Regions from separate parts of the Bradyrhizobium sp. AUGA SZCCT0431 genome, predicted to be linked through region 4. Evidence: predicted binding sites of a transcription regulator. Region 4 holds the regulator's gene; each other region holds the start of a gene.
The links. The regulator PhoB, encoded in region 4, activates phosphate uptake and scavenging genes when phosphate is short. The targets are predictions, from matches to a motif close to TGTCATNNANCTGTCAT.

Region 1 (5,407 bases), on a different contig from region 4:
TGGCCCGGCGTATCCAGGAGGTTGAAGACGAGGCCATCGAACTCGAAGGTCATCACCGAGGTCACGACCGAGATGCCGCGCTCGCGCTCGATCTTCATCCAGTCGGAGCGAGTGTTGCGGCGTTCGCCCTTGGCCTTGACCTGACCGGCAAGGTTGATGGCGCCGCCGAACAGCAGCAGCTTTTCGGTCAGCGTGGTCTTGCCGGCGTCCGGGTGGGAAATGATGGCAAAGGTCCGCCGCCGCGCCACTTCATCTGCAAGCGGCGAGCGGGACGGCGATTCGGCTGAAACGGCAATGTCGGACATGAATCGAGCGTTTGGCAGGGAAAACGGGCGCAATCAAGGGCGATTTGGCGATTGCCGACGGTGGATACACCCCCCATATCCAGCAGGGAAGGACGACCTTCCCATCACCATCATCCGCGGGGACGACCCTGCCTTATCTGGAGGGTTTGTCATGGCCTGGGCTGTGTTGTTCACCGCCGGTCTCCTCGAAATCGGCTGGGCTATCGGTCTCAAATACACCGAAGGCTTTACGCGGCTGGTGCCGTCGGCCCTGACGCTGGCGGCCATGGCCGGAAGCATCCTCCTGCTTGGACTGGCGCTGAAAACCCTGCCGATCGGAACGGCCTATGCCGTCTGGACCGGGATCGGCGCCGTCGGCACGGCTATCCTTGGCATCGCCCTGTTCGGCGAACCTGCCACCGCGGCCCGCCTGGCCAGCATCGGGTTGATTGTAGCCGGTATTGTCGGGCTGAAGCTGGTCACCTGACGAGAGCCCGTTCCGCTGAATCGGAACGGCCTCTCGATTCTTGATTTGACGCGTTTTCTTGGCGCGAACCGGCGTCCACTTCGCTTGAAAACGCTCTAACGCAGCAGCACCACCGCCCAATAGGTCGCAGCCGCCACTATTCCCGAGGCCGGGATGGTGATGACCCAGGCATAAACGATCGAACTGGCGACGTTCCAGCGCACCGCGGAGACCCGGCGCGCCGCGCCGACGCCGACAATGGCGCCGGTGATGGTGTGGGTGGTGGAAACGGGAACCCCGAGCCAGGTCGCCATGAACAGGGTCGCCGCGCCCCCGGTTTCCGCGCAAAAGCCCTGCATCGGGGTCAGCTTGGTAATTCGCAATCCCATGGTTCGAACGATCCGCCAGCCGCCCATCAGCGTACCGAGGCCCATGGCCGCCTGGCACGAGATCACCACCCAGAACGGGATCGAGAAATCGGCGCCGAGATGGCCCTGCGAATAGAGCAGCACCGCGATGATGCCCATGGTCTTCTGTGCGTCGTTGCCGCCATGACCGAGCGAATACAGCGAGGCCGAAACGAATTGCAGGATGCGAAAGGCGCGGTCGACCGCGAACGGGGTCGAGCGCACCGACAGCCAGGACACGATCGCTACCAGCACCAGCGCCAGCAGGAATCCGACCAGCGGCGACAGCACGATCGCCAGCAGCGTCTTCGACAGCCCGCTCCAGACCGCCGCGGACAGGCCTGCCTTGGCGATCCCGCCGCCGAGCAAGCCGCCGATCAACGCGTGCGAACTGGACGAGGGAATGCCAAGCCCCCAGGTGATCAGGTTCCAGACGATGGCGCCGACCAGCGCGGCAAAGATCACCGTCGCATCGACAATGCTGGGCTCGATGATGCCGGTGCCGATGGTGTTGGCGACGTGAAGGCCGAACACCAGAAAGGCGATGAAGTTGAAGAAGGCGGCCCAGAACACCGCATATTGCGGCCGCAAAACGCGCGTCGACACGATGGTGGCGATCGAATTGGCGGCGTCGTGCAATCCGTTGAGGAAGTCGAACAGCAGCGCGACCGCAATCAATGCGATCAGAATTGGAAGACCAAGCGTGGCGTCCACCTGATGGCCCTGCCCTAAACCTGTTCAATCACGATTGAGTTGATCTCATTGGCGACGTCGTCGAAGCGGTCCGAAACCTTTTCGAGATGCTTGTAGATCTCGGCGCCAACAACGAAGTCCATCGCATTGGCGTTGCGATGCTTGAGAAACAGCTCCTTCAACCCGATATCGTGCAGGTCGTCGATGCGGCCCTCCAGCTTGCCGATCTCCTCGGTGATCGCCGTCAGCATCGCGACGTTGTCGCCGATCGACTGCATCAGCGGCAAAGCACGGCCGACCAGATTGGCGCATTCGACAATCAGCGTACCAATTTCTCGCATCGGCGGTTCGAAGGCGCGGACCTCGAACAGGATGACGGCCTTGGCGGTCTGCTGCATCTGGTCGATGGCGTCGTCCATCGAGGTGATCAGGTTTTTGATATCGCCGCGGTCGAACGGGGTGATGAAGGTGCGCCGGACCGCGGTCAGCACCTCGCGGGTGATATTGTCGGCATCGTTCTCGAACTGATTGACGCGCTGGCAGAACACCGGCGTCTCGTCGCCGCCGCGCAGCATGTCCTGCAAGGCCAGCGCCCCCTGCACGACGGTCTGGGAATGACGGGCAAAGAGGTCGAAAAACCGCTCTTCCTTGGGCAGGAAATAGCGAAACCAGCGCAACATCGGTCTTATCCATCGTTCTGGAACGGCTGCCCGAGGCAGCCTGTCACAAAACTGTCATAGACCATTCACAGGCAAAGCGCGCGACGACGGATCCCGGAATAGTGGTCATCCACCGCTTTGTCGGCCGTTAAAACGCGCCCGAACGGGCAATTTAGAGCGAACGGCGGAAGAAATGCGCGATCTCGCCAATCACGCCGCGGCGGAAAGTCAGCACGCAGGCGACGAAGATGACGCCCTGGATCACCGTCACCCACTGGCCGAAACCGGCCAGATATTGCTGCATGGCGATGATCACGAAGGCGCCGACCACGGGGCCGAACACGGTTCCGAGACCGCCGACCAGCGTCATCAGTACGATTTCGCCCGACATCGTCCAGTGCACGTCGGTGAGCGAGGCGTTCTGCGCCACGAATACCTTTAGCGAACCTGCGAAACCGGCGATCGTTCCGGAAAGGATGAAGGCCAGCAATTTGTAGTGATCGGTCTTGTAACCCAGCGAGATCGCGCGCGGTTCGTTTTCGCGGATCGCCTTCAAGACCTCGCCGAACGGCGAGTTGATGGTGCGATAGATCAGGAGGAAACCGCCAAGGAACCCGACGAGGATGACGTAATAGAGCACCGTCGGCTTGGATAGATTGAAGATGCCGAACAGATAGCCCTGCGGGATGCCCTGGATGCCGTCCTCACCATGGGTGAACGGCGTCTGCAGGTAGATGAAATACAGAAGCTGCGACAGCGCCAGCGTGATCATCGAGAAGTAGATGCCCTGACGGCGAATGGCGACGACGCCGGTAATGACGCCAAGCCCGGCGGCACCTACGGTGCCGACCAGAATTCCAAGCTCCGGCGACAGCCCCCAGACCTTCAGCGCATGCGCGGTGAAGTAACCGGCCGTCCCCAGAAACATCGCGTGGCCGAACGACAATAGCCCGCCGTAGCCGATCAGGAGGTTGAACGCGCAGGCCAGCAGCGCGAAGCACAGCGCCTGCATCACGAAGAACGGATAGATCCCGGTCAGCGGCACGATCGCCAGTAGCGCTGCCATCAGGACGAATACGATCATCTCGTCGCGCACGGCACGCGGTGACACCGGCAGTGTATCGTCAGTCAATGCGCTCATATCAGGCCGCCCGTCCGGTCAGACCCGTTGGCTTCACCAGCAACACCAGCACCATCAGGACGAAAACCACGGTGTTTGAAGCTTCAGGGTAGAAATATTTGGTCAGTCCTTCGATCACGCCGAGCGAAAAGCCGGTGATGATCGATCCCATGATGGAGCCCATGCCGCCGATCACCACCACCGCGAACACGACGATGATCAGGTCGGCGCCCATCAGCGGCCGGACCTGGTTGATCGGGGCGGACAAGACGCCGGCAAGCGCCGCAAGGCCGACGCCGAGCCCATAGGTCAGCGTGATCATCCTGGGCACGTTGATGCCGAACGCGCGCACCAGCGTCGGATTTTCGGTCGCGGCGCGCAGATTGGCACCAAGCCGCGTCTTTTCGATCAGGTACCAAGTGGCGAGGCAAACGATGAGCGAGAACACCACCACCCAGCCGCGGTAAATCGGCAGGAACATGAAGCCGAGGTTCATGCCGCCCTTCAGTTCATCGGGGATCGCATAGGGAAGGCCCGAGGAGCCGAAATAATTCTGGAACACGCCCTGCACGATCAGCGCGATACCGAACGTCAGCAGCAGCCCGTAGAGATGGTCGAGGCCCGAAAGCCACTGCAGCATGGTCCGTTCCAGGATCATGCCGAAGATGCCGACCACGATCGGCGCGATGATCAGCGCCGGCCAGTATCCGATGCCCGCCAGGTTGAGCAGGAAATAGGCGCAGAACGCACCCATCATATAGAGCGCGCCATGGGCGAAATTGATGATGTTGAGCATGCCGAAGATCACGGCCAGCCCCAGACTGAGCAGCGCGTAGAACGAGCCGTTGATCAATCCCACTAAAAGCTGCGCGTAGAGAGCTTGCATCGGTTTCGCACTCGATTTCGTTGTGACGCTATTTCGCGTGGTGACGCGAAGGTATCGCGCGGTGACGCAAAGGGAAGCCCGCCGGCACGGTGCCGGCGGGCTGCCGTCGTTACTTCTTTACCAGCGGACAGGCGCTCTCCGAAAGCGGCCTGAATGCCTGGTCCGCCGGGGTCGTTCCGACCAGCTTGTAATAGTCCCACGGTCCCTTGGACTCGGCAGGCTTCTTGACCTCAAACAGGTAGGCCGGATGAAGCTTGCGGCCGTCGGCGCGGATGGTGCCCTTGCCGAAGAGCGGGTCGTCGGTCGGCGCCGCCTTCATCTTCTCGACGACCTTGATGCCGTCATGCGGATTGCCGCCCATCGCGTCGACCGTCTTGAAATAGTGGATCAGACCGGAATAGACGCCGGCCTGCACCATGGACGGCATCGCCTTGTTCTTCATGCGCTCGGAGAAGCGCTTGGAAAACGCGCGGGTGTCGTCGTTGAGATCCCAGTAGAAGGTTTCGGTGAAGTTCAGGCCCTGAGCCACTTTCAGACCAAGCGCGTGGACGTCGTTGATGAACAGCAGCAGGCCTGCGAGTTTCTGGCCACCTGAGACGATGCCGAATTCCGACGCCTGTTTGATCGTGTTGGTGGTATCGCCGCCGGCATTGGCCATGCCGACGATCTTGGCCTTGGAAGCCTGCGCCTGCAGCAGGAACGAGGAGAAGTCCGACGAGTTCAGGGGATGCCTGACGTTGCCGATAACCTTGCCGCCCGATTTAACCACCACGGCGGCGGTGTCGCGCTCCAGCGCGTGGCCGAACGCGTAGTCCGCGGTCAGGAAGTACCAGGTATCGCCGCCGGCCTTCACCAGCGCCTGCCCGGTGCTGTTCGCCAGCATGTAGGTGTC
Region 2 (5,407 bases), on a different contig from region 4:
CCGAGACGTTTCCGCCGCTCAACTATGCGAAGAAGGGCGCCGTGATCGACCTCTCCTTCTGGCGCGTGCCGGAGCGGCTGTTCGATGAACCCGATGAGCTGATCATTTGGGCGCTCGCCGCATTTGGCGGCGGCGCACCGGGTTGCGGCGAAGCGGGGGCATACAGTGCCAAGCAAACCGAACCGTCGTCGTCCCGGCGAACGCCGGGACCCATAACCCCAGGGAGTAGTTTTACGAAAGGTCTCTGCCACCAAGCCTCTATCGAGAGATCACGCGGTATGGGTCCCCCGATGCGCAATTGCGCATCTGCGTTCGCCGGGACGACGTGGAATTCTCACCGGCCCGGGCTGGAAATCAGCGGCGGCGCGGTTGAACCGGCGGCAAGCGAACGTTGCACCATGACGGTGTCGGCCCAGCGGCCGTAGCGATAGGCGACGCCCGGCAGCAGGCCGGCGCGGGCAAAACCGAACCTTTCGTGCAGCGCGAGCGAGGCCGTGTTGTCGGAATCGATATAGCCGATCATCTGCCGGAACCCGGCCGCGGCGCAGACGTCGATCAGCTCCTGCAGCAACAGCCGTCCGACGCCGCGTCCCTGATGCTCGCGATGCACATAGATCGAATGCTTGACCGCGTAGCGATAGGCCGGCCGCTTGCGAAACAGCACGACGTAAGCGTAGCCCACCACCTCGCCGCCGCAGGTCGCCACCAGATGCGGCAGACGCTGGCTGCGCAAATTCTTGCGCCGGTCGCGCAGGTCCTCCGGCTCCGGCGTGCCGCTGTCGTCGACGCCTTCCTCGATGCCGCGGCGGATATGATGCCGGTAGATCGCCAGCATCGCCTCGACATCGCCGTCGCGCGAGGGCCGGACCAGCACCGGCTGCTGGTTGGTCATGGCCGGGTCTGTTGTTTCGACGGGCCGGTTCATTCGCAGACCACATAAGTATGCAGCCGGATGCGGCCGGACGGATCGACCTCCTTGTAGACGCCCTGAATCTCGACGTCGAAGCCGGGGAATGCATTGAAGCAGGTTTCGAACATTTTGAGGTAGTCGATCATCGGTTGCGCCCGCTCGGTCAATCGTTCGCCCGGCACGATGGTGGCGATGCCGGGGGGATAGACTACGAACGGCGTCGTGGCAATGCGGCCGGGGATGGCGTCGATCGGCAGATAGTCGACGTCGTTGCGAACCAGATAGCGCGCGGCGTCGCGCGGCGACATCGCGATGTCAGGCAGATGCTCGGCCTGGAATTGCTTGGCCTGCAGCGCGCTGACGCCGGCGTTGCGGAAGAAGCCGTGCATCTCGCCGCAGAGATCGCGTAAGCGCACGCCGGCATAACGCTTCGGCCGGCGCTGATGGAATTCGGGGATCACCTCTTCCAGCAGCGCGTTGTCGTCGTGCAGTTTCTTGAAGGCGACGAGGCCCGAGATCAGCGTGCCGGCCTTGCTGGCCTCGACGCCGGGGGTAAGCAGGAACAGCAGCGAGTTGAGGTCGTTCTTTTCCGCCACGATGCGGTTCTCGCGCAGATATTGCGCGACGATGGGGGCGGGGATGCCGTGCTCGGCATAGCGGCCGGTGGCATGGTCGAAGCCGGGGGTCAGCACCGTCAGCTTGTTCGGGTCGGTCATGGCGAAGCCCGCGGTCAGATCAGGAAAACCGTGCCAGCGAGCGTCCGGTGAAAGCTGCCAATAAACGGGGTCGGTGACCAGCATGTCGGTGGAGATGGTCTCCCAGGCCACATTGTGCACGGCGCCCGCGCGGGAGACGTCTGGAATCGCGACGCGGTCGGGCACGAACGGCTCGAAGAACCAGCGGCGTTCGGGCCGCGCTTCCTTCTCCTCGAATTCGCGGCGGACCGCGCGCATCTTCTTGCGCAGTTCGATGCCGAGCCGGATCGTGTCGTCCCACAGCACCTCGCCGGAGCGGCCTTTCATCATCTGCGCGCCGACATCGAGCGAGGCAAATATCGGATAGAACGGCGAGGTCGATGCGTGCTGCATAAAGCTCTCGTTGAAGCGCCGGTGTTCGATGCGGCGCTTCTGGCCGGTGATGTGGCGGTCCTTGATGTGGATCTGCGAGGCCTGCGAGAAGCTCGCCAGCTGCTTGTGGGTCGACTGGGTCGCGATGATGCCGGGCGCGTCGGCGCCGAGACCTGACAGCCCCATCGCGAAACGTCCGGCATAGAGCGGATGAAACTTCATGAAGCCGGCCCAGGCCTCGTCGAACAGGATGTAATCGCAGAGATGGCCGATCGCTTTCAGGATCATCTCGGCGCTGTGGATCGTGCCGTCATAGGTGCACTGCTCGACGACGGCGACGCGGAACGGGCGCGGCTTGCGCCAGGCTTCCGGATCCTTGACCAGCGGATGGCTGCGGATGCGTTCGCGCAAACTCGTCTCGTCGATCGCGTCCCAGCGCATCGGACCGATCAAGCCCCAGGCGTTGCGGACCGTGGGGATATAAACCGGAATGCCGCCGGCCATCATCAGCGCGCCATGATGCGCCGCCTTGTGGTTGTTGCGGTCGAACAGCACGAGATCGCCGTCGGTGACGAGCGCGCCCAGCACCACCTTGTTGGAGGTCGAGGTGCCGTTGAGCACGAAATAGGTCTTTTCCGCGCCGAAGATTTGCGCGGCTTCCTTTTGCGCCTTCAGCGCCGGGCCCTCATGGGTCAGGAGATCGCCGAGGTCGAGCACCGAATTGTCGAGGTCGTCGCGGAACACGGCTTCGCCGAGATGTTCGACGAACACCCGGCCGATCGGGCTGCGGCTGTAAAACACGCCGCCATTGTGGCCCGGGCAGGTCCATAGCTGGTTGCCCTCTTCGGCATAGTCGACCAGCGCGCCGAAGAACGGCGTCTTCAGGGTTTCGGCATATTGCTTCAGGCGGCTGATGAGGTTTTTGGCGATGAAGGGCGGCGTTTCCTCGGACAGGAAGACATAGCCGTCGATGAAATCCAGCACCTCGACCGGCAGGTCCTCGAACCGCTTGCGGCGGATCAGCAGGATGATCGGAAAATCGAGGCCGCGCCGCCGCATCAGGTTGATCAGGGCCATGGTCTTGCCCTCGAGGCCCTTTTTGCCCCAGTCGACCACCATGCAGCCGATCGCGGCGTCGGTCTGCACCTGGATTTCCGCATCCTCGAGCTTGCGCGCCCGGACCACTTCAAAGCCGGACCGCTCGATCTCGGTGATGATCTGGTTGAAACGGAGGCCTTCTAGATCGTCGGTATCAAAGACCGGTGCGGCGAACAGAAAGGTGAAGCGTCGGAAATAGTCCATCGGTGCCCTCGAATGTGTGTCCAACAAGCTGTTGGCGCATTCGATGACATCTGGATGACGGATGGGTTCCGGCCCGGCCGCCCAAAACCCTGCCGCTCGATCGGGGGCTGCCCATCACCCCCGATACCTCAGCGCTTCCACCAGCACTGCAAACGCCGGCGTGGGTTGCCGGCGGCTCGGGTAATAGAGGTGATACCCAGAAAACGGCGCGCACCAGTCGTCGAGCACGCGGATCAGACGGCCGTCGGCGAGATACGGCTTGACCTGGTCTTCCGGCAGATAGGCGAGGCCGTGCCCCGCCATGACCGCGTTCATGCGCAGCGCGATGTTGTTGAACACCAAGGGACCATCGACCCGCACCTTCAGTTCACGGCCGCGTTTCTCGAATTCCCAGGCGTAGATCCCGCCATAGGTCGGCAGGCGGATGTTGATGCAGTCGTGCGCGGTGAGATCCTGCGGCTTCTTCGGCACGGGCTTTGTTTCGAAATAGGCGGGTGCGCCGACCACCGCCATGCAGAAGTCCGGCCCGATCCGCACCGCGATCATGTCCTTGGCCACCTGCTCGCCGAGACGGACGCCGGCATCGTATCGCTCCGCGACGATATCGGTGAGGCCGTAGTCGATCATCAGTTCGACCTTGATGTCGGGATAATTCGGCAGCAGCGTCGTCAGCGCAGGCCAAAGAACGGCCTGCGCGGCATGTTCGCCGGCCGTGATCCGGATGGTGCCGGCGGGCTTTTCCCGCAATTCGGTCAGCGCCGATAGTTCCGAGTCGATCTGTTCAAATTTTGGTCCGACGGTTCGAATCAGCCGCTCGCCGGCTTCGGTCGGCGCCACGCTGCGCGTGGTGCGGGTCAACAACCGCAAGCCGAGCCGTTCTTCCAGTCCTCGAATGGTGTGACTGAGCGCCGATTGCGAAACCCCGAGCTGTGCTGCCGCCCGCGTAAAACTGCGTTCGCGCGCGACGGCGAGGAACGCCATGAGATCGTGCGTGTTTTTCCCGAGCATTGGTGAGCCAAACTCATAAGTCTATGCCGATTATTAGGCCTAATCCGGCGGCGTTGCACCCGTTAAATGCCTGAAGGCACGCGGTCGTGACCTGCGCGATGTCGGCTGCGCGCAACCCCGGATCATGATCGGCGTTAGTGGACGAGGCGGGCGCAAAACGAGCGAAGCGCAAAAAGGATTGATGGCATGCGAAGCCCCGGTGATTTCAGATTCTCTCGGCGCGACCTGTTGGTCGTCGGCGCCGCTTCTCTCACGGCGCCGGCCCTCGGGGTGACGACGTCGACCTTTGTGGCCAGGGCCGAGATCGCCCTGAAGCCTGCGGTTTCCGGAGCCCCGGTGATGTCGAAAGTGGCCCTCAGCGTGAACGGCAAGGTGCGCGAGCTCGAGGTCGATACGAGGACCACGCTGCTCGATGCGTTGCGCGAGAATTTGCGTTTCACCGGCACCAAGAAGGGCTGCGATCACGGCCAGTGCGGCGCATGCACGGTGATCGTCGGCGGTCGCAGGATCAATTCATGCCTGACGCTGGCTGTGATGCATGAGGGCGAGAGCGTCACCACCATCGAGGGATTGGGCACGCCGGAGAATATGCACCCGATGCAGGCGGCGTTCGTCAAGCATGACGGCTATCAATGCGGCTATTGCACACCCGGGCAGATCTGCTCGGCGGTCGCCGTGCTCGACGAGATCAAGGCCGGCATACCGAGCCATGTCAGCGCCGATCTGAACGCAGTTCCGCAGCTCACCAATGCCGAATTGCGCGAGCGCATGAGCGGCAACATCTGCCGCTGCGGCGCCTATTCCAACATCGCCGAAGCCATCAGCGAAGTCGCCGGGAGGCAGGCATGAGATCCTTTACCTATGAGCGCGCCAATTCGCCGGCCGAGGCCGCCGCCGCGGCCGCACGCCAGCAGGGCGCCAAATTCATCGCTGGTGGTACCAACCTGCTCGACCTGATGAAGCTCGAAATCGAGACGCCGGCGCATCTGATCGACGTCAACCGTCTCGGGCTCGACAAGATCGAGCCGACCGCCGATGGCGGACTGCGGTTGGGTGCGCTGGTGCGCAACACCGATCTTGCTGCGGACGAACGGGTGCGGCGCGATTACGGCGTGCTGTC
Region 3 (5,407 bases), on a different contig from region 4:
CCCTTGACCGACCAATTGCCGCCCAGCGCGTACTCGGCGCCGAAGCCAACCATCGGCGCATAACGGATCTCGTTGCCGCTGGCGGTAGCCGTTCCGGTCGCGCCAAATCCGGTCGCGGAAGCATCCATCGAATGACGCTCGTGCGCCACGGTGATGCCGCCCTTGGCAAAAACGAACCAGCGATCGGCCGCAAGGCCGGCTCGGCCCGCAATGGTCACGAGACCGTCGATCTTCGATCTGGCGGTTTGGGAACTGGTGATGCCAAGCGCCGCGCTGCCGACGCTGACAAACTGCGAACCACTGATATCGGCCCATGAACCGTCGAGTTCGAGGCCGAACACGAAGCTGGAAATCTGCTTGTTGATGCCGACCTGACCGCCGGCGAGGAAACCGCGGGCGACGAAATCAGCGTTGCGCGTATCCCAATCCTTCATGCCGCCGCCGTAACCGGCGTGCACACCGAGATAGACGCCGGACCAGTCGTAAGCCGCAGCCACGATCGGCGCCGCCTTCACCGGCATGTCGGCCGCCAGGGCGGTTGCAAACGGGATCATCGCGCCGAGCGCCGTCGCCGAGATCCACAGACCGCACTTCCGGATATTCATTCCAAGCTCCACAACGTTCGTTATGCTGTTCCTCAGCGGGAACAACGTACCTACATTTGGGGAACTCGCGTGTATCTGCGGTGCAACACTACCACAGCAACGGGATGGACTCCGGCCGGCCACCAGTTGGACTAAGGCGCAAGCGGCTCGGGAATCACAGGATTTGGCAGTTCTCGCTATAAGGTCGGGCTGAGCTGCAGCGGGCTGCGGCGTCCGGTTGCACCCATTCAAGCGACCAGCTTGGCGAACAGGTCGGCGTCAACATTGCCGCCGGAGAGGACGATGACGACGTTCTTGCCGCGCACATCGATCCGGCCGGCCAGCAACGCAGCGAGGCCGACGGCACCGCCGGGTTCGACCACCAGCTTCAGTTCCCGGTAGGCATAGGCCACCGCCGCCCCGACTTCCGCGTCGGAGGCGACCACGCCCTGGGCCAGCAGCTTGCTGTTGATCGAGAACGTCATCACGCCGGGGATCGCGGCCATCAGCGCATCGCAGATGGTGCGATCGGCCGCATGATGGGCTTCGCGATGGCCGGCGCGCAGCGAGAGACCGTGATCATCATAGCCCTCGGGTTCGGCGACGATCAGCGTCGATTGCGGAAAGCGCGCCTTGATGGCCGTCGCCACGCCCGCGATAAGCCCGCCGCCGGAGGCCGGCGCCACCACGATATCGGGCGTCAGGCCAAGCGCGGCCATATCCTCTGATATCTCGCGGCCCGCAGTGCCCTGCCCGGCGATCACGAAAGGATCGTCATAGGGGCGCACCAGGGTTGCGCCACGCTTGCGCGCGATATCTTGAGAGATCGCCTCGCGATCTTCCTTGTCGCGGTCATAGAGCACGACTTCGGCGCCATAGCCCTTGGTGCGCTCGCGCTTGGTCAGCGGCGAGTCCTTGGGCATCACGATGGTCGCCTGCATGTTGAGGATCTGCGCCGCCGCCGCCACGCCCTGGGCGTGGTTGCCGGACGAGAACGCGACCACGCCGCCGCTGCGTTCGGCCTGCGGGATCGAGGCCAGCTTGTTGAAGGCGCCGCGGAACTTGAAAGAACCGGTCCGCTGCAGCATTTCCGGCTTGAGAAAGACCTTGGTTCCGACGCGTTCGTTGAGAACGGGGAACGACAACAGCGGCGTTCGCACCGCAAAGGGCGCAACCACCCGCGCCGCCGCATCGATATCTGCAGCACCAATCGGTGCCATCGAGGCCTGATCCGTCATGACGGCTTTGTATCGCGTCCGTGGACAGGCCGGCAAGACGCAATCCGGTGAAGTCAGGCGGCGAAATGCGGGTCTTCCACAAACTCCACCACCTCGCCTTCGGAGCCTGGGGCCCGGACATTAAGCGCATGGTCGACAAAAACCCGCGCCGAGGCCTGCCAGGTGTGGGCGGCGGCAAATTCCACACAGGCCTGCGGCGAGATCTGCAGCGCGTCCAGGCAGGCGGCGCGCAAATCGTCGCTCAGCACGCCGACCGGCGCCGCACCGATCACGTCGCGGGGACCGGTGACCGGAAAAGCGGCAACCGGCACGCCGCTGGCGAGCGCTTCCAGCAGCACCAGGCCAAAGGTGTCGGTCTTGCTCGGGAACACGAAGATGTCGGCGGCCGCATAAATCTCCGCCAGTTCCTCGCCGTGCCGGGCGCCGAGGAACACGGCGTCTGGATATTTCCGCTCCAGCGCCACACGGGCCGGGCCATCGCCGACAATAAGCTTGGTGCCGGGCAGATCGAGGTCGAGGAACGCCTCGAGATTCTTTTCGACCGCGACGCGGCCGACACTGAGGAACACCGGCTGCGGCAGACAGAGGTCGGCGGTGCGCGGATGAAACAGCGACGTGTCGACGCCACGCGACCACAGCACCACATTGCGAAATCCGCGCTGGCGCAATTCAGCTGATAGCGCCGGCGTTGCCGCCATCACCGCCTGGCTCGGCCGGTGAAACCAGCGCAGCGCGCGCCAGACCCATTTTTCCGGGATCGGCGAGCGCGCCGAGACATATTCCGGAAAGCGCGTGTGGAAGCTGGTGGTGAACGGCAGCCCGCGCTTGCGGCAATAGCGGCGAACCAGAAGGCCGATCGGGCCTTCGGTGGCGATGTGAATGCTGTCGGGCTTCGCCGCCTCGATCAACGCCGCGATCTTCGCCGGGTAAGGCAGCGCGAGTTGCAAATCCGGATAGCTCGGCATCGCAAAGGTGCGAAACGATTGCGGCGTCAGGAAGCTGACATCGACGCCGAAGCCTTTGGCGGCTTCCGCCATCATGGTCAGCGTCCGCACCACCCCGTTGACCTGGGGATGCCACGCATCGGTCGCGACCAGGATATGCGTCATGCCGCGCGCGCCGCGACGCGGGGAACCGGCGCCAGCCGGCGCTGCGGATCGGCCCAGGTGATGATTTCGAACCGACCGTCCTCGTGCTCGACCAGCGCGGTGCAGCTTTCGACCCAGTCGCCGCAGTTCATGTAGCGGATGCCGTGCTCGTCGCGGATCGTGGCGTAGTGGATATGGCCGCAGATCACGCCATCGGCGCCGTGACGCCGCGCTTCGCCGGCCAAGGTCTTTTCGAACGCGCCGATATAATTCACCGCGTTCTTGACCTTCAGCTTCGCCCATTGCGACAGCGACCAATAGGGAACGCCGAACATGCGCCGGAAGAAGTTGACCAGGCGATTCATCTGAATGGCGAAATCATAGGCCTTGTCGCCGAGGTGGGCGAGCCAGCGCGCGTTCTGCACCACGAGATCGAAGATGTCGCCGTGGATGATGAGATAGCGCTTGCCGTCGACGCCCTCGTGAATGGTGTTTTCCACCACGTCGATGCCGCCGAAATGGGTGCCGTAATAGTTGCGCAGGAACTCGTCGTGATTGCCCGGCACGTAGACGACCTTGGCGCCCTTGCGCGCCTTGCGCAGCATTTTCTGCACGAAGTCGTTATGCGATTGCGGCCAGTACCAGTTGGACTTCAGTGCCCAGCCATCAACGATATCGCCAACGAGGTAGATGGTGTCGGCGTCGTGGCTTTTGAGGAAGTCCAGCAACCGGTCGGCTTGCGAGCCGCGGGCTCCGAGATGGACGTCGGAGATAAACAAAGTGCGAAAGCGCCGCTCCGGGCTCTCTTCACTCGAGGAGTCACTACCCATGCCGTGCACCTAACAGATTCCTGTGACGGAGCGATGACAACCGACGCGACTGATAGCCCCACGCGAATCGATGACGCGCCCCTGCCAAAGCGGATAGCAGCGCGATGCGACAGGGAAACGACGGCAGCAGAGGGCCGTAGTTCCACGGCGTCACGCTCCACGCGTCGTCCCGGCGAACGCAGATGCGCAATTGCGCATCGGGGGACCCATACCGCGCGATCTCTCGATGAGGCTTGGTAGCAGAGACCATTCGCAAAACTTCTCCCTGTGGTTATGGGTCCCGGCTCAAGGCCGGGACGACGGCGGTGTTTGTTGTTGGCACCATCATCCAAAACGCAATTTCGCGTTCTCGCGGCGCATCGCGCCGGGCGTGGCCGTCGGGCCACATTTGGCGGTGGTGATCCGGATGCGCCGGGGCGCGCGGCTACGGCTGCACCGCCTTGCGAGTGGCGCCCGCTGCTGCCACACTTGCTCCGGGTCCTGCGGCAATGACCGCGCAAGCCGGCATGCAGGACAGGGAGGAAACGATGAAGTTCGTTGCGAGCCTGTCCGCCGCGCTGCTGGTGCTGCTGACGGCGCAGACGACATCGGCGCAGTCCAGCTATCCAAACAAGCCGGTGAAGATCCTGGTCGGCTTCACACCCGGCACCGCGCCGGACCTTGCGGCGCGCATTCTGGCCGAACGGTTTGCCGAGGTCTGGGGCACGCCGTTCGTGGTCGAGAACCTTCAGGGCGCCGGCAGCAACATCGCCACCGAACGGGTCGCCAAGGCGGCCGCCGACGGCACCACGCTGCTGATGGGCGGCAACTCGGCGCTCGTCATCAATCCGAGCCTGTATGAGAAACTGCCGTTCGATCCGATCAAGGATTTTGCGCCGATCTCGCAGGTGTTCATCGCGGCCAACGTGCTCGCCGTTCCGCCCGAGGTGCCGGTCAAGACGGTGGCGGAACTGGTGACACTCGCCAAGGCGCAGCCCGGCAAACTCTCTTATGGCCATGCCGGCGTCGGCACGTCGCAGCATCTCGGCGCCGAACTGTTCAAATACATGGCGCATGTCGACATCGCATCGGTCCCCTATCGCGGCACCACGGCGCTGATGCCCGACCTGCTCGCCAACCGCATCGCGATGTCGTTCGCCAATATCGTGAACGTGGTGCCGCTGGCCAAGGAAGGCAAATTACGCGCACTGGCCATCACCTCGGTCAAGCGCTCAGCCCTTGCGCCCGACCTGCCGACGATGGCGGAATCCGGGTTTCCCGGTTTCGAGGCGGTGCCGTGGTTCGGCCTGCTCGCGCCATCAGGCACGCCGAAGGACATTATCGACAAATTGCACGGCGAAACCGTCAAGGCGCTGGCGATGCCGGAGGTGCGCAAGAAGTTCGACGAACTCGGGCTCGAGCCGGTCGGCAATACGCCGGCAGAGTTTGCGGCCGTCATCAAGAAGGAGACGCCCGAATGGGCAAAAGTGATCAAGGACGCCGGCATCAAGCTCGGCAACTAGGTTGAACTGCACGCGCGCGAACTGCGCTTATATCGCTACCCCAGCCGCTCACCCCACCTGAGGAAACCGCCATGGCCAATTGCATCGTCGTCGTTCAGTTCGATCTGCCGAAGCGATCAGAGGAACAGGCAATCACAGGCGGCACGTCGAGCGCGCCGACCTATC
Region 4 (5,407 bases):
GGCCGGCAGGCAGTGCATGAACAGCGCGTCGGGCTTGGCCAGCGACATCAGCTGGGCGTTGACCTGGTAGGGCTTGAGCACGTTGTGGCGATGTTCGCCGTCCTTGTCGCCCATCGACACCCAGGTGTCGGTCACGACGCAATCGGCGCCGGCGACGGCGGCTTCCGGGTCGTTGCCGAGCACGATCGGCGCCTGCGTCGCCTTGATCCAGTCCTTCATCGCCTTGTTCGGCGCGAGCTGCGGCGGGGTCGCCACGTTCAGTTTGAACTTCAGGCGCTCCGCCGCATGCGCCCATGACGCCAGCACGTTGTTGTCATCGCCGGTCCAGGCCACGGTGCGGCCCTCGATCGAGCCGCGATGCTCCTCGAACGTCATCAGGTCAGCCATCACCTGGCAGGGATGCGAGCGCCGGGTGAGCCCGTTGATGACGGGCACGGTGGCGTTGGCGGCAAGCTCCAGCAGCGCATCGTGGTTGAGGATGCGGATCATGATCGCATCGACGTAACGCGACAGCACGCGCGCGGTATCGGCGATGGTCTCGCCGCGGCCGAGCTGCATTTCCGCGCCGGTCAGCATGATGGCCTCGCCGCCGAGCTGGCGCATGCCGACGTCGAACGAGACCCGGGTGCGGGTCGACGGCCGTTCGAAGATCATCGCCAGCGTCTTGCCCTCGAGCGGCTTTCTGGGCGTCTCATGCGCCTTCAGCTTCGCCTTCATGGCGACGCTCAGGTCCAGCATGTTGCGCAATTCCTTCGGCGGCAGCTCGCTGATATCGAGGAAGTGACGTAGGGACTTGCTCATCACCCCGCCGCCTTCTTCTTGTCGCCTGACAGCGCGATGCAGGCGCGTTCGAGGCTTTGGACGGATTGCTCGATCTCGGATTCGGAAACGATCAGAGGCGCGAGGAAACGGACGACATTGTCGCCGGCGCCGACCGTCAGCAGCTTCTGGTCGCGCAGCGCGGCAACGAGATCGCCCGAGGGCACCACGGCCTTGACGCCGATCAGCAGCCCTTCGCCGCGCACTTCCGCGAGCACGGAAGGATAGCGATCGACCACGGAGGCGAGCTTCTGTTTCAGCAGCAGCGACACTTTCCGCACGTGGTCGAAGAAGCCGGGTTTGAGCATCACGTCGAGCACCGCGTTGGCGGAGGCGATCGCCAGCGGGTTGCCGCCGAAGGTCGAGCCGTGCGAGCCCGGCGTCATGCCGGAAGCCGCCTCTGCCGTGGCGAGACAGGCGCCGATCGGAAAGCCGCCGCCGAGCGCTTTTGCCAGCGACATGATGTCGGGCGTGACGCCGAGGCGCTTGTAGGCAAAGAGATCGCCGGTGCGGCCCATGCCGGTCTGCACCTCGTCGAAGATCAGCAGCAGGCCCTTGTCGTCGCACAATTGGCGCAACGCCTTGTAGAACGCATGCGGCGCGCTGCGGACACCGCCCTCGCCCTGCACCGGCTCGATCAGGATGGCGGCGGTCTGCGGCCCGATCGCCTTCTTGACCGCTTCGAGATCGCCATGCGCGACCTGGTCGAAGCCGTCCAGCGGCGGACCGAAGCCTTCCAGATATTTGGCTGAGCCGGTCGCCGCCAGCGTGCCCAGCGTGCGGCCGTGGAACGCGCCTTCGAAGGTGACGAGGCGATAGCGCTCGGGATGTCCCTTGGCGGCGTGATAGCGGCGCGCGACCTTGATCGCGCATTCCATCGCTTCCGCGCCGGAATTACAGAAGAACACCAGATCGGCAAAGCTCTGCTCGCACAACCTTGCTGCAAGCTTGTCGCCGTCCGGGCTCCTGAACAGGTTCGACATGTGCCAGAGTTTGGTGGCCTGCTCCTGCAAGGCCGCGACCAGATGCGGATGGCAATGGCCGAGCGCATTCACCGCCACACCCGAGGTGAAGTCGAGATAGCGCTCGCCGGACGTCGAGATCAGCCACGCGCCTTCGCCGCGTTCGAAACCGAGATCGACTCTCGCGAATACGGGAAGCAGATGCGACGGGGCGCTGTTGGTCATGGCTATCACTGACGGTTAGAGACCGGCCACATAGCGTGCATTGGCGCGAACGCGGCACAGCCGGTCTTGCGAAAACAAAACGTGCCGCCTTTTCGGGGCGGCACGTGGCAGGCATTCTATGCGGGCTTTGGACCGTGTCAACACGCCGAAATCCTCTTGTTTTGAGCATGATCTCCGGGCAAGCGCTTTGCGCTTGTCCCGAGGGAAAACCGGCGTCCACTTTTCCGGATCATGCTCGAACCGCTTTCCTGCGGTGCAAGATAAAGCAATCCGTAGCATTCCGGTGCCGTGGAAAACTCCAATTGCAATGCATAAATACCGGAACATGTGGACGCACGGACGCGGACTCTTGCGCCAGAGTCCCGCCATATTGTAGCGTCTGGGCTGTCGGGTACGACATCTCGTGCGGAAGTACTGACCCCTAGAGTCCATTTTGTGAGGCGTAAACGTTCGGGCGGCTTTTTGCGCCCGGCGAGGGCTAAGGGATTCTGCCCGCTGGGATTTTTGAGAATTGGCATCGCCAGCGCTGCCCCCGGATTGGCCGGCTCTGTGCGAAGGGAAGAATGCGATGACGGTATTGACCTGGTCCGACGAGCGCGTCGAGCAGCTTAAAAAGCTCTGGGAGGGCGGACTTTCCGCCAGCCAGATCGCCGCGGAACTCGGAAATGTGACGCGAAATGCAGTGATCGGCAAAGTGCACCGGCTGGGTCTTTCCGGCCGTGCCAAGAGCCCCTCCTCGGCCGCGCCGCGTCAGCGCAAGGCGCGCCCCGCCCAGCAGATGATGCGGGTGGCGCGCCCGGTGTCGCGCGGCAACACCGCGCTGGCCCACGCCTTCGAGGTGGAGATGGAGCCGGATCCGGTCGCCTACGACAATGTGGTGCCGATGAGCCAGCGGTTGACGCTGCTCGAATTGAACGAGGCCACCTGCCACTGGCCGATCGGCGATCCCTCCAGCTCGGAATTCTTTTTCTGCGGCGGCAAGGCGCTCACCAGCCTGCCCTATTGCGCACATCACTCGCGCATCGCCTATCAGCCGGCCTCCGATCGCCGCCGCCCGGCGCCGAAGCCGACCAGGTAAGGGCACGCTCACTGATGTCGTCCCGGCGAAGGCCGGGACCCATAACCACCGATAGCAGTGGTTATGCCTGGCTGGAGCTCCAGCCTTTTTAAAGCAATCAATATTTGTGGTTATGGGTCCCGGCCTTCGCCGGGACGACGCAAACCTGTTTACGCCGCGCCTACTCCACCTTCGCAAACCGGTCATCCAGCGCGTAGCCGGCGCCGCGCACGGTGCGGATCGGGTCCTGTTCGCGGCCGGGATTGAGCAGTTTGCGCAGGCGGCCGATATGCACGTCGACGGTACGCTCGTCGATATAGATGTCGCGGCCCCAGACGCTATCGAGCAGTTGCTCGCGGCTGAACACGCGGCCGGGATGTTCCAGGAAAAACTCCAGCAGGCGATATTCGGTCGGCCCGAGATCGATCGGACGGCCCGAGCGCGCGACGCGGCGTTTCTCGCGGTCGAGCTCGATATCGCCATAGGTCAGCACGGTGGCCAGCCGCTCCGGGCTCGCCCGCCGCAACAGGCCCTTCACCCGCGCCAGCAGCTCCGGCACCGAAAAGGGTTTTACGATGTAGTCGTCGGCGCCGGTCGCCAGCCCCCGCACCCGTTCGCTTTCCTCGCCGCGCGCGGTCAGCATGATGATCGGCAGCGCCTTGGTCTCCGGCCGCGCCCGCAAGCGGCGGCACAGTTCGATGCCGGACAGGCCCGGCAGCATCCAGTCCAGCACGATCAGGTCTGGCACCCGCTCCTTCAGCCTTGTATCGGCGTCGTCACCGCGGGCGACGGTTTCGACCTCATAGCCTTCGGCATCGAGGTTGTAGCGCAGAAGCGTGGTGAGCGCTTCCTCGTCTTCAACCACCAGAATGCGTGCGTTCATCTATGTCAGCCTCTTGTGTTTTGACGCGCTGTCGATACGCGAAAAACGTCTCTCGTTCGGTTGTCCGTTCCGCTACTGGTTCCGCTTCTAGTTTCCTGGCACCGTCGTGGCAAAATTCGTCATGTCGCCCTTCGGGCGCTTGTCGAGGATTTGCTGGCCTTCGATCATGTAGAACACGGTCTCGGCGATGTTGGTGGCGTGGTCGCCGATCCGTTCGATGTTCTTGGCGCAGAACATCAGATGGATGCAGAACGAGATGTTGCGCGGATCTTCCATCATGTAGGTCAGGAGTTCGCGGAACAGCGAGGTGCAGATGGCGTCGACTTCCTCGTCGCCCTTCCAGACCGCCATCGCCGCCGGCAGATCGTGCGACGCGTAGGCGTCGAGCACGGACTTGACCTGCGACTGCACCAGATCGGTCATGTGTTCGAGACCGCGGATCAGTTTCAGCGGCTGGAAATCGTTCTCCAGCGCCGCGACGCGCTTGCCCATGTTCTTGGCGAGGTCGCCGATCCGCTCCAGATCGGTGGCCACCCGCATGGCGCCGACGATCTCGCGCAGGTCGATGGCCATCGGCTGGCGGCGCGCAATCGTCAGCACCGCGCGTTCCTCGATGAGGTGCTGCAGGCGGTCGATCTCGGCGTCGGAGGCGACGACGCGTTTTCCGAGCGCAACATCGCGCCGGATCAGGGCATCGACGGATTCGGTGATCATGCGTTCGGCAAGGCCGCCCATTTCGGCGACCAGGCGGGTCAATTCCTGAAGATCGCTGTCGAACGCCTTCGCGGTATGTTCTGAAGCCATTGTCTTCTCCTCGCGATGTGCGCTTAGCCGAACCGGCCGGTAATGTAATCCTGGGTGCGTCGATCGCTCGGCGAGGTGAAAATCTTGTTGGTGTCGTCGAATTCGACCAGTTCACCGAGATACATGAAGGCGGTCTTGTCCGAGACGCGCGCCGCCTGCTGCATGTTATGGGTCACGATGGCGATGGTGTAGTCCTCCGACAATTCCTGGATCAGTTCCTCGACCTTGGCGGTCGAAATCGGGTCCAGCGCCGAGCAGGGCTCGTCGAACAGGATCACTTCAGGGCGCACCGCCACGGTGCGCGCGATGCAGAGCCGCTGCTGCTGGCCGCCGGACAGGCTGAGGCCCGATGCATTCAGCTTGTCCTTGACCTCGTTCCACAGCGCACCACCACGCAACGCCTTTTCGACGCGGCCGTCCATCTCGGATTTCGAGATCTTCTCATAGAGGCGGATGCCGAAGGCGATGTTTTCGTAGATCGTCATCGGAAACGGCGTCGGCTTCTGGAACACCATGCCGACCCGGGCCCGCAGCAGATTGAGATCGAGCTTGGGGTCGAGGATGTTGGTCTGGTCGAGCATCAATTGCCCGGTCGCCTTCTGGCCCGGATAGAGGTCATACATCCGGTTGAAGATCCGCAGCAGCGTGGACTTGCCG

Region 1: the regulator PhoB is predicted to act here: its motif matches at 2,572-2,588, upstream of JQ567_RS25050 (DUF47 domain-containing protein).
Region 2: the regulator PhoB is predicted to act here: its motif matches at 3,323-3,339, upstream of JQ567_RS27855 (Orn/Lys/Arg decarboxylase N-terminal domain-containing protein).
Region 3: the regulator PhoB is predicted to act here: its motif matches at 3,763-3,779, upstream of JQ567_RS03385 (UDP-2,3-diacylglucosamine diphosphatase).

What each region holds. Positions count from the first base shown of each region.
Region 1 covers NZ_JAFCLR010000028.1:45,453-50,859, reverse strand. The annotation lists gene JQ567_RS25065 (peptide chain release factor 3) at 1-305, opposite strand, end outside; gene sugE (quaternary ammonium compound efflux SMR transporter SugE) at 457-771, shown strand; gene JQ567_RS25055 (inorganic phosphate transporter) at 867-1,871, opposite strand; gene JQ567_RS25050 (DUF47 domain-containing protein) at 1,886-2,530, opposite strand; gene JQ567_RS25045 (branched-chain amino acid ABC transporter permease) at 2,682-3,650, opposite strand; gene JQ567_RS25040 (branched-chain amino acid ABC transporter permease) at 3,652-4,515, opposite strand; gene JQ567_RS25035 (ABC transporter substrate-binding protein) at 4,625-5,407, opposite strand, start outside.
Region 2 covers NZ_JAFCLR010000034.1:78,509-83,915, reverse strand. The annotation lists gene JQ567_RS27865 (TfoX/Sxy family protein) at 1-425, shown strand, start outside; gene JQ567_RS27860 (GNAT family N-acetyltransferase) at 335-892, opposite strand; gene JQ567_RS27855 (Orn/Lys/Arg decarboxylase N-terminal domain-containing protein) at 922-3,279, opposite strand; gene JQ567_RS27850 (LysR family transcriptional regulator) at 3,394-4,287, opposite strand; gene paoA (aldehyde dehydrogenase iron-sulfur subunit PaoA) at 4,474-5,136, shown strand; gene JQ567_RS27840 (xanthine dehydrogenase family protein subunit M) at 5,133-5,407, shown strand, end outside.
Region 3 covers NZ_JAFCLR010000003.1:47,928-53,334, forward strand. The annotation lists gene JQ567_RS03370 (outer membrane protein) at 1-605, opposite strand, end outside; gene JQ567_RS03375 (threonine/serine dehydratase) at 833-1,822, opposite strand; gene JQ567_RS03380 (glycosyltransferase family 1 protein) at 1,876-2,931, opposite strand; gene JQ567_RS03385 (UDP-2,3-diacylglucosamine diphosphatase) at 2,928-3,740, opposite strand; gene JQ567_RS03390 (tripartite tricarboxylate transporter substrate binding protein) at 4,268-5,242, shown strand; gene JQ567_RS03395 (monooxygenase) at 5,314-5,407, shown strand, end outside.
Region 4 covers NZ_JAFCLR010000008.1:147,266-152,672, reverse strand. The annotation lists gene argF (ornithine carbamoyltransferase) at 1-801, opposite strand, end outside; gene JQ567_RS09845 (aspartate aminotransferase family protein) at 801-2,006, opposite strand; gene JQ567_RS09840 (GcrA family cell cycle regulator) at 2,575-3,084, shown strand; gene phoB (phosphate regulon transcriptional regulator PhoB) at 3,245-3,946, opposite strand; gene phoU (phosphate signaling complex protein PhoU) at 4,034-4,750, opposite strand; gene pstB (phosphate ABC transporter ATP-binding protein PstB) at 4,774-5,407, opposite strand, start outside.